Linked DNA regions of Haloferula helveola. The protein of the gene in region 1 binds, or shares a complex with, the protein of each later gene. Links are inferred from orthologs where the notes say so. Each region holds a gene or a part of one and is shown on either strand. Other genes may lie near its edges. The genes, in order: secA and secY.

What was found.
Region 2: the proteins of secA (region 1) and secY are in contact, whole or in part, in a crystal structure (PDB 3DIN), measured with the Thermotoga maritima proteins. The link is inferred for Haloferula helveola from one-to-one orthologs. Residues at the interface, in WP_004082002.1 of Thermotoga maritima: Glu261, Ala262, Arg263, Lys300, Ala301, Arg302, Thr303, Ile304, Ile305, Leu323, Tyr324, Asp325, Pro326, Val329, Ser330, Tyr333, Ile336, Lys340, Phe345, Val349, Glu363, Phe364, Tyr374, Ser375, Gly376, Gly377, Glu393, Ile395, Thr482, Ser483; in WP_004081795.1 of Thermotoga maritima: Glu108, Gly109, Glu110, Glu111, Ala236, Glu237, Arg238, Arg239, Ile240, Thr241, Ile242, Gln243, Tyr244, Ala245, Arg246, Arg247, Val248, Thr249, Gly250, Arg251, Arg252, Val253, Tyr254, Gly256, Ala257, Ser258, Thr259, Tyr260, Leu261, Pro262.

Annotation. Positions count from the first base shown.
Region 1 is NZ_AP024702.1:4,655,847-4,659,884, forward strand. What follows is about bases 245-3,970. They hold secA (preprotein translocase subunit SecA), read right to left. Parts: upstream 3,625-3,970; coding sequence 445-3,624; downstream 245-444. Other genes in these bases: rpsU (30S ribosomal protein S21), read right to left, coding at 245-291; HAHE_RS17585 (SDR family oxidoreductase), read right to left, coding at 3,746-3,970. Outside these bases: more of rpsU, read right to left, coding at 28-244; more of HAHE_RS17585, read right to left, coding at 3,971-4,038. UniProt on the Escherichia coli protein: Required for protein export, interacts with the SecYEG preprotein conducting channel.
Region 2 is NZ_AP024702.1:727,227-730,515, forward strand. What follows is about bases 313-3,289. They hold secY (preprotein translocase subunit SecY), read right to left. Parts: upstream 2,566-3,289; coding sequence 1,060-2,565; downstream 313-1,059. Other genes in these bases: map (type I methionyl aminopeptidase), read right to left, coding at 313-406; HAHE_RS02435 (adenylate kinase family protein), read right to left, coding at 390-1,052; rplO (50S ribosomal protein L15), read right to left, coding at 2,669-3,124; rpsE (30S ribosomal protein S5), read right to left, coding at 3,166-3,289. In the rest of the region: more of map, read right to left, coding at 1-312. UniProt on the Escherichia coli protein: The central subunit of the protein translocation channel SecYEG. Consists of two halves formed by TMs 1-5 and 6-10.

The DNA.
Region 1 (4,038 bases):
AATCCGTTCGACTCAGGGAAGAGGGGCTCAGGGAGCCTTGGCTGCTGCCGCCGCTTGTTCCTCCGCCTTGGCTTCCTGGGCGGGGCTCATGTAGCGCCAGCGCACCTTGTGACGCTTCGGAGCGGTGCGTTGCTTGCGGAGCTTGCGTTGGGTCGGTGACTCGAAGGCCCGGCGACGACGCATTTCCTCGAGAATCCCTTCGGTATCGAGTTTGGTCTTGAGGCGCTTCAGGGCCCGGTCAACCGGTTCGCCCTTTTTGACGTTCACTCCACGCATGCTTTTGTCGCTCATTCTTGCTTCTTTCGGTTTCCTTTTGAGTCGGGGCGCGGAGGCTATCCGCGAGGCAGGCCTTGTCAAGGCGGGAATTGGTAGGGCCGGATCCCCATCGGGAGGCCCGAAATCCCGGAATTCAGGGGATTCGGCGGTCCTTGTCCGGCTCAGCGCTTACGCTTCCCGGCCGCAGCATTGCTTGTATTTTTTGCCCGAGCCGCAGGGGCAGGGGGCGTTGCGGCCGACCGTCTCGACGTTGAACGACGGCGGCTTGCGCTTCGGCAGGTTGAGCTTCAGGTCCTTGCCGCCGCCGCCAGCCTGGGGATTCAGGTTGCCCGAGCTGCCGCTGGTCGCGACGTTCGCCTCGCTGATCCCGTCGCCCGCGCTCTGCAGCTGGGTCTGCTGCGAGTGGAGCTGATTGAGGAACTCCTCGATCTTGGAGGCCGAGCGGAAAAGGTTCTGCAGGGCCTCGCGCTCGATGCCGTCCATCAGGGTGATGAACAGCTTGTAGGCCTCGTTCTTGTATTCGATGAGCGGATCCTTCTGGCCTTGGGCGCGGAACGAGATGCCCTCGCGGAGCGCGTCCATATTGTAAAGATGCGTCTGCCACTGGCGGTCGATCGCGACCAGAATCATCCGCCGCTCCTCGCCTTCGAGGATTTCGGGCGGCAGGTTGGACACGCGGACTTCGTAGGTCTCCTTCACCCGCTTGATCAGGAAGTTCGAGATCTCCTCGGCGCTGCTGTTCGCGAGGTCGAGGTCTCCCGGCTCGATGCGGATCGGCAGGGTGGCGTTCACCCAGTGAAGCAGTTCGTTGTAGTCGGGCGATTCCTCGTCGCGTCCGCTGAGGAATTCCTCCACGTGCTCGGGGATCGACTTATCGATGATCTCATTGACGAGGTCGCGCGGGTTCTCGGTGCTGAGGACCTCGTTGCGGTAGCCATAGACGACTTCCCGCTGCTTGTTCATCACGTCATCGAATTCGAGAATCCGCTTCCGCCATGTGTAGTTGCGTTGTTCGACGCGCTTCTGGGCGGTTTCGACCGAGCGGTTGAGCCATGAGTGCTCGAGTGCCTCGCCGTCTTCCATGCCGAAGCGCTCCATCATCGATGTCATGCGCTCCGCGGCGGCGAAGTTCCGCATCAGGTCGTCCTCGAAGGAGATGTAGAACTGGCTCATGCCCGGGTCGCCCTGACGCGCGCAACGGCCGCGCAGCTGGCGGTCGACACGGCGGGACTCGTAGCGCTCCGTGCCGATGACGAACAGTCCGCCGACATCCGCGACGCCTGCGCCAAGTTTGATGTCGGTGCCGCGACCCGCCATGTTGGTGGAAATGGTCACCGCACCGCGTTGGCCGGCGGCGGCGACGATCTCCGCCTCCTGCAGGTGCATCTTGGCATTCAGGACGGTGTGGGGGATGCGCGCGCGCTGGAGCATCCGGGAAACGGTTTCGGATGCCTCGACCGAGGCCGTGCCGACAAGCACCGGCTGGCCCTTGGTATGCGACTCCTGGATCTTGTTGATCACCGCGTTGTACTTCTCGCGGCGGGTCTTGAAGACCTGGTCGTTGAGGTCCTCGCGCTGGTTCGGCCGGTTGGTCGGGATCGGGAGGACGTCGAGCTTGTAGATGTCGGAGAACTCGGCGGCTTCGGTTTCGGCCGTGCCGGTCATGCCCGCGAGCTTCTCGTAGAGACGGAAGTAGTTCTGAATCGTGATGGTCGCGTAGGTCTGCGTCTCCTTTTCGATGGTGACGTTCTCCTTCGCTTCGACCGCCTGGTGCAGTCCGTCCGACCAGCGGCGTCCCGGCATCTTCCGGCCGGTGTTCTCGTCGACGATCATCACCTTGCCGTCCTCGACGACGTACTGCACGTCCCTCTCGAAAACGCAGTAGGCCTTCAGCAGCTGGGAGATGTTGTGCATCTTCTCCGCCTGATGGGACATCTGGTCCTGGGCCTTTTCCTTCTGGGCGACGCGTTCCTCGTCGGTCAGCTCCGGATCGGCATCGATCTCGGCCAGCATGCTGCCGAGGTCCGGAAGCACGAAGGACTCCGGGTCGTCCGGTGACAGATACTCCCGGCCCTTCTCCATGAGGTCGGCGTCGTTGGCCTTCTCGTCGATGGTGAAGAACAGCTCCTCCTTGAGAGAGAAGAGTTCCTTCTTTTGGGCGTCTTGGTAGAAGGAGAGTTCGGTCTTCTCGATCAGGCGGCGGGTGTCCGGCTCCTGCATCAGGCGCATGAGCTGGCGGTTGCGCGGCTGGCCGAGCTTCACTTTGAAAAGGTTGCGGCCCGCGGCTTCCGGGTCGCTCTCAAGGAGTTCCTTGGCTTCACTGACCAAGTCGTTGCAGAGGACCGTCTGGCGCTTCACGAGCTGCTCGACGAGCGGCTTGTAGCGGTCGAACTGGTGGCTCGAGACGGTCGAGGGACCGGAAATGATGAGCGGCGTCCGGGCTTCGTCGATGAGGATCGAGTCGACTTCGTCAATGATCGCGAAGTAGTGGCCGCGCTGGACCTGGTCGTCCTTCGAGCCGGCCATGCCGTTGTCGCGGAGGTAATCGAAGCCGAATTCCGAGTTGGTGCCGTAGGTGATGTCGCAGCCGTAATGCTCGCGGCGCTCCCACGGAGCCATCTGGTTCTGGATGCAGCCGACGGTCAGGCCGAGGAACTTGAACAGCGCGCCCATCCACTCGGAGTCGCGTCGGGCGAGGTAGTCGTTGACCGTGATGACGTGGACTCCAAGGCCGGTCAGGGCGTTGAGGTAAACGGGCAGGGTGGCGACGAGGGTCTTGCCCTCACCGGTCTGCATTTCCGCGATCATGCCACGGTGCAGCGCGATGCCGCCGACGAGCTGGACGTCGAAGTGGACCATCTCCCACAGGAGATCCTGATCGCAGACGTTGATCGTCCTTCCGCAGAGACGGCGGGCGGCGTTCTTCACCACCGCGTAGGCTTCGGGCAGGATCTGGTCGAGGTAGCGGGCGCGGGCCTGCTGGAAGTTCTCCTCGATGTTGTGGAACGCCTCCTTGGCGGCTTCGATCGACTCCATGTTCGGCTCGACCGAGGCCGGGAGTTCGGGGAATTCCTCACGGAGCACGGCGAGGCGGGCCTCCACCTTGGTCGCGGCCTCGCGGAGCAGCTCCTGGTCGGCGCGCTGGAGGACCGGCTTTGGCGGGGCGTCGAGGTCGAGGTAGCGGGAGAGGTGCGTTTTCCACTTCTCGGTCAGCTCCAGGAGCTTCTCCTCGGGCTCCTTCTGCAGGGCCTCCTCGATCTCTTTGATGCGCTCGACCGTGGGTTGGATACGGCGAATCTCACGCTGGTTCTTGGAACCAACGATCTTCTGAAGAATCCACTTGATCATGGGTAAAATCTTTCGGGGCCGTCGGGGTGCGACGACCGGCGGCGGAGGCCATACACCCGCAGGACGCGCGGTGCAAGCGGCGCGGGAGATTCACTTTGGAATCGTGAAAGACCGGCCGGGTTCAGATCTTCATGGCGTTGAATCCGCCGTCGATCACGATCTCGCTGCCGGTCATGAAGGCCCCGGCGCGGTTGGAGGCCATCAGCAGGGTGGCTCCGATCAGGTCGTCCGGGTTGCCGAAGCGGCTCATCGGCGTCTGGCGCAGGATGTCGAGCACCCGGCTTTCGTCGAGGACCTTGCGGTTCTGCTCGGCCGGGAAGAAGCCGGGAACGAGGGTGTTGACCCGGATCGAGTGCTCGGCCCACTCGCGGGCGAGGTTCTTGGAGAGGTTGTGGACGGCGGCCTTGGTGGCCG
Region 2 (3,289 bases), 3.9 Mb from region 1 along the record:
AAAGAGACTCCTCGGTCGCCGCCAGCAGACGCTTCGTCTCATCGGGAACTTCGCCGACCGGAACCGTCGTCGCGTTATCACCGATCCAGCCGTTCTTCACGATGCCGACATCGATCTTCAGAATGTCACCGGGGTGGATCACCCGGGGACCGCCGATCCCGTGAACCACTTCTTCATTCACCGAGATGCAGGTGTAACCGGGAAATCCCCGATAGCCCAGAAACGCGCTCTTGCAGCCGTTTTTCTGCATCAGCTTGGCAGCCTCGGCATCGATCTCCCCGGTGGTTACGCCGGGCTTCGCCATCGACGCGACCTCCTGCAGGATCTCGCTCGCGACCTGACCCGCCGCCCGCATCAGCTCGATCTCGCGGGCGTTCTTGATCCGGATTTTACGCCGTTTCGCCATCGTTGGTCAGGGTTTTCAGATTTGCCTCAATCGTTGCCGCGACCTCATCGACCGAGCGGGTCGCATCACAGTGAAGCAGGGTTCCCGCCGCATCGTGACGTTCGATCACCGGCACGGTTTGCTCGCAGTATTCGTCGTAACGGGAAAGGAAATTCGTCAGATTGTCGTCGGACCTCGGCCCCGCAGCTCCACCACATTTCGGGCAGCGCCGCCCCTCGTTCAGTTCCTCCTTCTGCCCGCTCCAACGACAGTCGGGACACTCGACACGACCCTCGATCCTGCGGATGAGTTCGTCCTTCGGAACATCAAGGGCAACCGCCGCATCCACCCGCTCGCCTCGCTCTGCCAGCCAAGCAGCCAGAAAATCGTCCTGCATCAGTGTCCGCGGGAACCCGTCCAGCACCCAGCCACCCGGATGGTCAGCCAGCCACTCGCGCATGATTCCGCACATCAGCTCGTCCGGAATGTAGCCCCCCCGATCGAGGATGGGCCGGATTTCCCTGGCCGCGGGCGAGTCCTCCTTCAGAACTCCACGGAGCAGCGCCCCCGTACTGAGGTAGTCGAGCCCTCGATCCGCAGCTAGCCGCCGCCCCTGGGTCCCCTTGCCCGAAGCGGGAGGACCCAGAAGGATCAAATGAAGCGCCATCGCTTCTTTAGCGAGCGAAGTAGGCCACCGCGCCGATCACCAACAGAAGACCGATGAAGGCCCACAGGTAAACGATCGCCGTGCCGCCGGTCGAACCCGACGACTGCGAGAGCCGGTCGTAGCGCCCCTTCAGCTTGCCCTTGCGGAGGAAGCCGTCGTAGTGGCGCTGAAGCAGGTGAGTCTCCACCTGACGCATCACGTCAAGAACCACACCGACCAAGATCAGCAGGCTGGTGCCCCCGAAGAACTGGAGGACCATTGAACCCGGCGGAAGACCGACGATTTTGCCGATCGCCACAGGAAGGACGAAGATCAAGGTCAGGAAGATCGCCCCCGCGAACGTCAGGCGGGTCATGGTGAAATCGAGGAAGTCAGCCGTCGGTTTGCCCGGACGAACTCCGGGAATGTAGCCACCGTTCCGCTTGAGGTCCTCCGAGATCTGAGACGGCTGGAACATGGTCGCGACCCAGAAGTAGGAGAAGAAGAAGATGAAGATGGCACCCAGCACGTAGAACCATGTTCCACCTGCAAGCGCTTCCTGCAGAGAACGCGACCAGCCGGCCTCGGGGAACATCTGGGTGAGAATGATCGTCGGCAGCGAGAGAACCGCGGTCGCGAAGATGATCGGCATGACACCGGCGTAATTCACCTTGAGCGGGAGATACTGGGTCTGGCCACCGAACTGTTTCCTTCCGACGACACGCTTTGCGTACTGGATCGCGATCCGACGCTGGGCCTGGGTGATCGCGATTGTGCCGGCAATCACCAGCAACAGCATGGCGATCATGACCACGAGCATCATCACCCGGAACTTGCTGGCGTCCGGATCGGCGACGAAATACTGCCAGGTCTGGAACAAGGCTCCCGGCAACGCCGCGATGATGTTGACGGTGATGATGATGGAGGTGCCGTTGCCGATACCCTTGTCGGTCATCTGGTCACCGATCCACATCAGGAGCAGCGTGCCGGCGACAATCGTCAGCACCGTGATGATCTGCCAGAGCACCGTCGGGTTCGGAACGAGATCACGTCCGAGCCGGTCGATCGTCTCCCCGATACCCCCCATCAGCGGATTGGTCCCCGGATTGATCAGGGCCTTGGCGACAAAGATGCCCTGCACGAGGGCAATCACGATCGTCAGGTAGCGGGTATACTGGGTGATCTTCTGGCGTCCGCCGTCCTCGCGGGACAGCTTGGACAGCTTGGGCACCACCGCCGTCATGAGCTGCATCATGATCGAAGCGGAGATGTAAGGCATGATCCCGAGGGCAAAAACCCCCGCCTGCTGGAGCGCGCCACCGGAGAAGATGCCGAGGATCGCCTGCAGGCCGCCGGCCGTCGTGGCGTCCGACTTCTGTTTCGCGTCCTCGATCCAGGCGTCGATCACCGTCGTGTCGACGCCGGGAAGCGTGACGTGCACGCCGAGGCGCACGATCACGATCATGGCAAGGGTGAAGAGAATGCGGTCGCGGAGTTCGGGAACCTTCCAGGTGTTCGCGAAAGCGGAGATCATGGGTGTCGGGTTCTGGGGAAAGGAGTCGTTCTGTTAAACGCGTTGAGGAAGCGGACAGGCGCTTCCTCAACGTTTCGGGATCATAGACGGGAGAAACCGACGCTTACTCGGCTGACGGCGTTTCGACCGTGCCACCGGCCTGCTCGATCTTCTCCTTGGCCGAAGCGCTTACCGCGTCGACCGCCACAGTCAGTTTCTTGGCGAGCTGCCCTTGGCCGAGGACCTTGACGATGTCGCACTTGCGGCTCACCAGACCCTTGGCGCGGAGCGCCTCCTCGTTGACCGTGTCGCCATCCTCGAAGCTCTTCTCGAGCTGGGCGAGATTGACGACCGAAGCCTTCGTCTTGAAGTTGATGTTGTTGAAGCCCTTCTTGGGAAGGCGGCGGTGAAGGGGCATCTGGCCACCTTCGAAGCCGGGGCGGACCGAGCCGCCCGAACGGGCCTTCTGACCCTTGTTGCCCTTGCCGCAGGTCTTGCCGAGGCCGGAGCTTTCGCCGGAGCCTAGCCGCTTGATGCGGTGCTTGGCACCCTTGTTGGGCTTGAGTGTGTGAAGTTTCATAATTCGAGATTCAACGTTGGACGTTGGGAGTTCGAAGTTTCTCAGATGGATTCCTTCTTCTGCTTGCCGCGGGCCGAGAAGATCTGGTCGCGGGTGCGGAGTTGGCTCAGGGCCTTGAGGGTCGCCTTCACCACGTTCGCGTGGTTCGCCGAACCGAGGGACTTG